DNA from 4 places in the Bacillus sp. ISL-75 genome. Region 1 is predicted to be linked to each of the others. Evidence: riboswitches for the same ligand, from Rfam matches in the RefSeq annotation. Region 1 holds a riboswitch; each other region holds the start of a gene.
What was found. Region 1 has a riboswitch for cobalamin ahead of J7E63_RS13880 (ribonucleoside-diphosphate reductase subunit alpha). Riboswitches for the same ligand answer to the same signal wherever they lie in the genome.

Region 2: linked by a shared signal. The riboswitch ahead of J7E63_RS15975 ((2Fe-2S) ferredoxin domain-containing protein) and the one ahead of J7E63_RS13880 (ribonucleoside-diphosphate reductase subunit alpha) in region 1 are both predicted to bind cobalamin.
Region 3: linked by a shared signal. The riboswitch ahead of metE (5-methyltetrahydropteroyltriglutamate--homocysteine S-methyltransferase) and the one ahead of J7E63_RS13880 (ribonucleoside-diphosphate reductase subunit alpha) in region 1 are both predicted to bind cobalamin.
Region 4: linked by a shared signal. The riboswitch ahead of J7E63_RS12620 (ABC transporter substrate-binding protein) and the one ahead of J7E63_RS13880 (ribonucleoside-diphosphate reductase subunit alpha) in region 1 are both predicted to bind cobalamin.

The regions. Positions count from the first base shown of each region.
Region 1 covers NZ_JAGGQX010000030.1:34,986-37,188, forward strand. Annotated here, with positions in the region: gene J7E63_RS13875 (bifunctional metallophosphatase/5'-nucleotidase) at 1-429, shown strand, start outside; cobalamin riboswitch at 578-779, shown strand; gene J7E63_RS13880 (ribonucleoside-diphosphate reductase subunit alpha) at 925-2,203, shown strand, end outside.
Region 2 covers NZ_JAGGQX010000037.1:34,908-37,110, reverse strand. Annotated here, with positions in the region: partial or broken gene J7E63_RS15980 (MATE family efflux transporter) at 1-331, shown strand, start outside; cobalamin riboswitch at 528-717, shown strand; cobalamin riboswitch at 895-1,071, shown strand; gene J7E63_RS15975 ((2Fe-2S) ferredoxin domain-containing protein) at 1,199-1,582, shown strand; gene cobJ (precorrin-3B C(17)-methyltransferase) at 1,636-2,203, shown strand, end outside.
Region 3 covers NZ_JAGGQX010000020.1:61,250-63,452, reverse strand. Annotated here, with positions in the region: gene metE (5-methyltetrahydropteroyltriglutamate--homocysteine S-methyltransferase) at 1-884, opposite strand, end outside; cobalamin riboswitch at 1,062-1,242, opposite strand; gene J7E63_RS09565 (VOC family protein) at 1,362-1,757, opposite strand.
Region 4 covers NZ_JAGGQX010000027.1:51,420-53,622, forward strand. Annotated here, with positions in the region: gene J7E63_RS12620 (ABC transporter substrate-binding protein) at 1-899, opposite strand, end outside; cobalamin riboswitch at 1,094-1,286, opposite strand; gene ribH (6,7-dimethyl-8-ribityllumazine synthase) at 1,346-1,816, opposite strand; partial or broken gene ribB (3,4-dihydroxy-2-butanone-4-phosphate synthase) at 1,842-2,203, opposite strand, start outside.

The DNA.
Region 1 (2,203 bases):
GCTGATATTGATCCTGGCGACATCTCCTGGGGAGAAATATACACGGTACAGCCCTTTAATAATGACCTTGTCAAAATGTCGATGACGGGACAGCAGATCCGAGAATTGCTCAACCAGCAGTGGGGGGCAACAAAAACGAACATGTTGCAGATTTCTGGCTTAAGCTATACTTGGGATCCAAATAAACCAGAAGGGCAAAGGGTAGTGAGCATCAAGCTTCCAGATGGCACGGAAATGGATCCTAATAAATCCTATTCTGTGACAGCGAATATTTTTCTTTCTGGAGGCGGAGATGGATTTACTGTATTTATCCAAGCTGAAAACAAAGAAGTCGGTCCCGTTGACCTTGATGCATTAGTTAACTTCAGTAAAGCCCAGCCAAAACCGTTCACTTATGGCATTCAAAATAGAATACAAAAGGTTCAGTGACATCCTTGGTGTTTTAAAAAAAGGTTCAGGCCAGATAGGTTTCATTTTTATTTAATAATAGACTTGAATTATTTTGGTGACTATACTATTATTTAAATTAATTGATTCACTATATATTGTTTCAATAAATAATAATCAAACTATATATTGTGTTAGCCTTAAGAGACGATGCCATTGTGGCTTAATAGGGAATCTGGTGTAAATCCAGAACTGCCCCCGCAACTGTAAATGCTGACGAAATGAGCAAACCACTGTATAAGAAATGTCTAATCTATTAGGTACTTATATGGGAAGGGTTCAAAGTAGGAAGAAGCATGAGTCAGGAGACCTGTCTTTCTTAAGATGTTTCAACTTCTTCGGGGATTGAGAAGATGAACGGTGGCGACAGGAGGCATTGGATTTTTTTATTCCTTTTGTAGTGTATCGTTTCATCCGCTCAATTACCGTTGAGCGGATTTTTTTATTATAGGGGGAAATGTATTGATAACTAAGGAGATTCAAACAGAATTTAATTACGTATTAGAATCTATTAATCAAGTTTCAGAAAAATATCAGATAGATACTACGGAGCTTAAAGAGCAAATTAGTAAACTGGATGAAACAGAGGGGGAAGCTAATCACCAAGCTTTATTATATGCTGTGAATCAAATTGCAATAGACCAACCAAATTGGACATTTATCGCTGCCCGTTTATATCTGAATGAATTATATAGAAAGTCAGCAAAAAATCGAGGCTATAATCGTTCTTTAAAATATGGAGATTTTTATAGGTTAATAAAAGAATTGACTGATACCGGGATATATTCTCATAATTTACTTAGCTTATATAGCAAAGATGAAATCGAGCAACTAGCAAAAGAGATAAATCCAGATAAAGATTTATTATTTAATTACATAGGGTTATTTTTACTAGCGGATCGCTATCTGGCTCAAGATCATAATAGAAATGTATATGAACTCCCGCAGGAGCGGTTCATGATTATTGCCATGACGATTATGAAGGATGAAAAGGAGTCCATCCGCTTACAACTTGTAAAGGAAGCGTATTGGGCACTTAGTAATTTATATATGACGGTTGCTACCCCCACTTTAGCGAATGCAGGCAAAAGCTTTGGGCAGCTTTCCTCCTGCTTTATTGATACAGTAGATGATTCCCTTGATAGCATCTATTTAAATAATTGGGATATTGCTCGGCTAAGCAAGGATGGCGGAGGTATAGGGATTTATTATGGTAAAGTTCGTGCCCTTGGTTCCGATATAAAGAAATTCAAAGGAAACTCTTCCGGAATTGTACCATGGATTAAATTGTTAAATAATACAGCTGTCAGTGTTGATCAGTTAGGTCAACGTCAAGGTGCCATTGCGGTTTACCTAGATTTGTTTCATAAAGATATCATGAACGGTTTTCTCGATTTAAAAACCAATAATGGGGATGAACGCCGTAAGGCCCATGACATTTTCACGGGTGTCACCATACCAGACCTGTTTATGCAAAAATTAGAAGAGAAAGATGAGGATGGAAGAAGTATTGGGCAGTGGCATACATTTTGTCCCCATCAAGTAAAACAATTTATGGGCTGGAAGGATGAAAAAGGGAACCTGCTAGGACTTGAGGATTTTTATGATGAAACGGATGTTAAATTCTTTACAGAGAAATATGAAGAGGCCGCAGGTAACCCGCTTCTTCCTCGTAAAACCTACCGTGCCATGGATATTATGACACGAATCATGGTTGCTCAATTAGAAACAGGAACACCATACATGTTCTATCGTG
Region 2 (2,203 bases), on a different contig from region 1:
TGGATTATTTCAAGAAAAAATTATTGGGCTTTTTACCAATCTACCAAGTGTAATCGAACTTTCAACTACATATGGAACATGGCTTATCCTTTACCCCTTTGCCGCGTGTTTTGGCCTTGTCATTTATGGTGTCTTCACAGGTGCAACTGAAATTGCTCCTGTTCGAAACTCTATGATTTACGCAATGATCTTATATATCCTTATACAATTTACGGCAACACCTATCTGGCATAATCATGGCCTATGGCTGGCTTTCATTCTATACACTTTTGGGCGTTCTGGATTCTTGGTCATGTATACTCCTAGATTAAATAAAAGATTATTATTATAAACAAAGGAATCTAAAAATTACAGCTACTTCTAAAATGAATCATTTGTCATGTAACAAGGAGGAATAAAAAATAGCTAGGCATACAAATGAAATATCTATAGAGGAAGGATCAATTCTAACACCAATTAAAAAAGCACTTGAAATATTCTATTTGTTAGACTAGTATAATTAATATCTCTTAAAATTACATATGAATTTGTTAACAATTAGTTAAGATGCCTTAGGGCTTAATAGGGAATCTGGTGAAAGGCCAGAACTGTCCCCGCAACTGTAAGTGTGGACGAAATAGACAAACCACCGGAGCGTTTATTTTATTGACGATTCGGGAAGGGTCTAAAGTAGGAAGAAACACAAGTCAGGAGACCTGTCTTAACTTTTAATGTTTCGATTTCTTCGGGGGTTGAGAAGATGGAACGTTTGGACAAAAAGGATTATTTATTAACTTTCTTTGTTCTGACGTTTTATCCGTTCAACTAATGTTGAACGGATTTTTTCGTTTGGATGATTCTAAATCATTTTTAATTCGCATAGTTTAGCTTTAGAAGGAACAAGCCTTTTTAACAATTGAATAGATTAGGATAGGTGCACGAATATGTGCTTAATAGGGAAGTACGGTTTAAATCCGTCACGGTACCCGCCACTGTATGGGGAGTTCATTGCAGATGTCACTGAAGGAATTCGGGAAGACGCAATGAATGATGAACCTAAGTCAGGAGACCTGCCTTTACCTAATAACTTCCATCAACCTACGGGAACATAGGTAGAAGTGCTGAACATACATCGCTATTTTTTTGTGTGTATATATTCTGCACCCCTATGTCCATAGGGGTGCTTTTTTTACGTAAAAAACGAAAAGGAGAGTGTGACATGACTACTTGGAATTTACAAGGGACGAAACACCATGTTTTCATTTGCAACGGCAGCAGCTGTATGAGAAAGGGTGGGGAGGAAGCGACACAAGCGATTCGGAATGAAATCACCAATTTAAACTTAGATTCACTCGTACATACAACAAGAACGAGATGCAATGGGAGATGTAAGGACGCTCCCGTTGCTATTGTTTATCCAGATGGGACCTGGTATAAAAACGTGACGTCAGAAGTGGGAACTACGATTGTAAGGCGTCATCTGGCGGAAGGTCATTGCCTTCAGGAGCATGCGATCTATCAATATTCCGAAGAAGGATTCATACAGACAGAAGGGTCGGAATGTATCGCAGGAGTACAAAAAGCGGTTAAAGAAAAGATTTAACAGCGGATAGTAGCTGGATTCTAGTTTGAAATTTTGGAAGGTGGCGTAATAGTGTGAAAGGCAAATTATTGGTTATTGGTTTTGGCCCTGGTGATGAAAAACATATCACCGGACGGGCAAAAGAAGCCATCCAAGAAAGTGATATCATCATCGGCTACAAAACCTACGTTGATTTAATCAAGGGATTAATAGGTGGAAAGCAAATCATCAGCACAGGAATGACAGAAGAAGTGAGCCGGGCCCAGGAGGCAGTGAAACAGGCAGAACTCGGTAACACGGTAGCCGTCATTTCGAGCGGTGATGCCGGTGTATATGGAATGGCAGGACTGGTTTACGAAGTGCTAATCGAAAAAGGCTGGAAAAAAGACTCAGGGGTAGAAGTGGAGGTGGTCCCTGGTATTTCTGCCATTAACTCCTGTGCTGCTTTATTAGGCGCGCCGGTTATGCATGATGCCTGTACGATCAGCTTAAGTGACCATTTGACACCTTGGAGCATAATCGAGAAACGAATCGAAGCGGCCGCTCAAGCTGATTTTGTGATTGCCTTATATAATCCAAAAAGCGGGAGAAGAACACGGCAGATCATGGAAGCTCAAAAAATTCTACTAAAATATCGCTCGC
Region 3 (2,203 bases), on a different contig from region 1:
ATATCCCGTCCATTTACTATACCAATTCCTAATACTTTGTCTTGTGGGAAGCCGAGTTTTCGAAGTGAAGCCATATTCTCTTCGACACCATGTATGAAATCAAGACCAATCCCTGCAACAGGTAATTGAGACAGCTCTTCATACGCTGATAGTCCTTCAAAATAGGTTTGCAACATGATTTGTGCAGCCGGTACTTCTTCTGCTAATTGCTTGTAAATTTCTTGCACTAGTTTTACATCATCTGCTGTTAGTGAAAGGGTTAGTGCTGGTTCTTCCACTTGAATCCACTGTGCCCCAGCCTCTACAAGCTGTTGGAATACTTGTGCATATAGCGGTAAAAGTTTCAAAATAAACAGTGCTTTGGTTTTGGCATCGTATCCTTTCGCTAAACTAACAAAAGTAAAAGGACCGATTATTGTAGGCTTTGTAATAAGTCCTAATTCCTCTTTGGCTTCTACAAAATAATCTAAAATGTAGTTTTTGGTTAATTGTAATGACTTACCTTCATACTCAGGTACGATGTAGTGATAGTTGGTGTTAAACCACTTTGTCATCTCACAAGCCACAACATGGCTTGCCCCACGGGCCATTTCGTAATAAGTGGTTAGATCGACTTCACTACCTGTCCACTTATAACGATTTGGAATCAATCCGAACATTGCCGCATGGTCAAGCATACGGTCATAAAGGGTAAAGTCCCCAACTGTTAGTAACTCTAAGCCTAATGATTGCTGGCGCTTCAAATTATTCAAGCGAGTCGCTTTCATCTCGAAAATAAATTGCTCCTCTGATATCGCACCCTTCCAAAAAGATTCTAAACAACGTTTCCACTCCCGATTATCACCAATGTACGGGTAACCAATAGCAGTACTTACTAAATTCATTTATCATTTCTCCTTTTTTAGATTACAAATTCCCAAATACGAAAAAGCCATCTCCACAAAATGGAAATGGCTTTACAATCAAGTTAAAGTTTGCTTAAAAAACATGCATAAACATAGCTACTCATAACTCGTTTGTCGTACAAATGAATGTCACCACCTATTTCCACGTAGGTATTTGGTGTGTACTGGAAATTGGCAGGTCTCCTGGCTTATCATCATGGCTCCTCACACCTTCCCATCATTTGACAGTGGTATTTGTGATTCACTCCGATTTACAGTTGCGGGACAGCGACGGAATTACACCGTTCTTCCCTATTAAGCCAAGCCTTAGCTTGGCACCAATTCTTACACGATATGTAATTTTCACTAACTATAGCATATTAATAATATGAAGTACATAATTTTCTGAAAAGTATTCAGCATGATGAGAGTTCTCTCGCTCACCTTAGGATTCTCTGATATCACATATCATGGGTTCTATTTTGCATTCGCATCGGGTTGATGAATTCCGAATATATTGCCTTCGGTATCAATATAGTATCCTTGCCACGCCATTCCAGGCAGGGCATATTTGGCCATTGCGACCTTGCCGCCATTCTCAATAATTTTAGCTTCCGTTACATCGTAATTTTCCACTCCCATTGTACAAGCAAATGCATTCAAAGCTTGGTTTGCTTCCGGTGGAGCACTTTGCCGCTGCATCAAAGCACCATTGATCCCAGGTTCATTCTCATCGCCAGTCACTGCTCCAAAGTATGGCATTCCTGCATACTCACTCCAATCTTGAAATGACCATCCGAATACCTCTCCATAAAACTTCTTTGCCCGTTCCATGTCATTGACATGAATTTCGAAATGAACTAATCTTCCCATGATTGCCTCCTAATTAAAAGTAATTATATTCCATTCTAGCAAGTTAGTACTTATGTATATCTTGAAGTTAAGATGCTTCATCTTATGTTAGCAAAACTAAGGGTGAAGCCATCTTTTCAATTTGAGCCAAAGCTTAATATATTTCCTCTTTATTATAGGATAATTGTTGAAATATATTCAATTTTTATAAAAATGAAATAATTTTACTTATTAGTTCCTGTTTGATATTCTGGCCATTTATTGAGAGAGGATTTTGGTAATAAACTTCCGGAATTGCACACAATTCATTTGCTTTCTATTCATATCCTAATTCCGTTAATCAGCATACAGGTTTGTTAAATTTAGAAGGCATAGATCTACCGTGATATAATAAATACGCATTTTTTACTTTTTCCCAAGCTAAATTTGCTTGAATTTTATTAAATTCATACATGGATTGGTAATAA
Region 4 (2,203 bases), on a different contig from region 1:
GAGCGAGTCACGCGATCAGAATCCACATCGACTACATGCTTATTTTTTACAGCGTTGACCGTTTCCCAGCCCTTTCTGCTTAAAACTTGTTCTGCCGGATTTTTAACATAGTACCCGTATGTTGTGACGATAACATCAGGATTCCGTTTAATCATCGCTTCTTGATCAATTTTAATCCAGCCTTCTTGATCATTTGCAAGGTTTTCAGCATTAATCGAACTTAGCATTTGATCCATAAAGGTATTCTTTCCAGGTGTATAAATTTCTGGAGCCGGTGAAACCTCAACTAATACCTTTTTCTTTTCTTTTATTTCCCCAGCCTTTGCTTTAATTTCAGCCAATTTATCCTTCATCCCTGTAATCATTTCATCGGCTTTCGCTGTTTCACCGGTAGCTTTCCCAATCATATCAATGGAATCATAAACTTGGTCAAAATTTTGCGCATCATTAACAACCAAAACGGTAATTCCGGCATCTTTAAGCTGCTGAAGCCCTGCTTCAGAATTATGAGCAGACGATGCATGTGCTAGCACTAAATCTGGTTTTAAGGAAATGATTTTTTCTAAGTTTATTTCCTGTCCGCCGATTTTTTCTTTTTTCGTCGCGGCTTCCGGATAATTATCGAAATCAGACACGCCCACCACTTCTTTGTCAAGTCCTAATGCAAATGCAATTTCTGTATTACTTGGAATTAATGAAACGATCTTTTCAGGTTTCTTTTCGATAATAACTTTAGTTTTGGTAGCATCTGTAAGTGTAACTGGATAGGTTATTTCCGCTGTTTTCTTCTCAACGCTGGATTTATTCTCTTCCTTAACTTGGTCTTTCTTTTCAGCACAACCTGCTAAAACTCCTACTGTTAATAATACTACTAACAGCAATGAATACAATTTCTTCATTTTTCTCCCTACTTTCAGTGTAATAAATATTATGTAACAAAAAATAAATCTTCTTGTGCAAAAACAAAATGGCTTGGATAAAAACAAAAAACATCTCCACTAAGTAATGGAGATGTTGGTATGATTAGATTCAGGTTACTAGCAATAAGTAAAGGGAGTCTAGCCTTCAACACCGTCCCATCCTCGTAGGTTTATTGGCGCACAAGTATTAGGCAGGTTTCCTGGCTCATGATCATCGCTTCCTATGCCTTCCCATCGTAGTCGACAGTGGCACCATATAGGTTGCTCTCATTTACAGTGGCGGGACCGCGTTGGCTTATACCAAACTTCCCTTTTAAGCTGAAAATCTCTCGAAAAGATTTTAGCACCTAATTTTTAAAAATATTTTTTGTTAAATTCATTATAGAAAAGTTGACATGAATTGTACATGTTTTTTTGCTATAATTTTATAGTTCAATCGTTCTGCACAAATTGGCCATTTCAATTGCAGCCGAAGCGGCATCCCATCCCTTATTACCCGCCTTAGTCCCAGCACGCTCAATTGCCTGTTCAATAGAATCCGTGGTTAACACACCAAAAATAACCGGAATACCACTACTTAAATTAATTGCGGAAACCCCTTTTGCCACTTCATTACAAACAAAGTCAAAATGAGGAGTAGAGCCGCGAATGACTGTGCCAAGCGTGATAACTGCATCATATTTTTTACTATTAGCCATTTTTTGGGCGATTAATGAAATCTCAAATGCACCTGGTACCCAGGCAATATCTACGTCTGTCTCACTGACGCCATGTCTTTTAAGTGCATCCTGTGCACCGCCTAATAGTTTACTTGTAATGAATTCATTAAAACGTCCAACCACGATTCCAACTTTTAATCCTGAGCCAACTAAATTTCCTTCAAAAATATTACCCATGAGTATGCCTCCTAAATTTGTTTTAAACTTCCCGCTTAACTAAATTTTCCTTGTTGTTTCGGTATTCTACTAAATCTTTAATCGTTATCATTTTAATGTTTAGCTTATCAGCAATTTTGCGCAGCTGTGGGACACGTGCCATCGTGCCATCGTCATTCATGATTTCACAAATGACACCAGCAGGCTTGGCACCGCATAAAATTGCAAGGTCTACAGCTGCTTCTGTATGCCCTGTTCTGCTCAAGACTCCGCCTTTTTTAGCAATTAATGGAAACATATGCCCTGGTCTTAAAAAATCAGATGCTTTTGATTCCGGGTCAACCATACTCAACACCGTTGCTGAACGTTCAAATGCAGAAATGCCCGTGGTAGAAAATTTATGGTCAA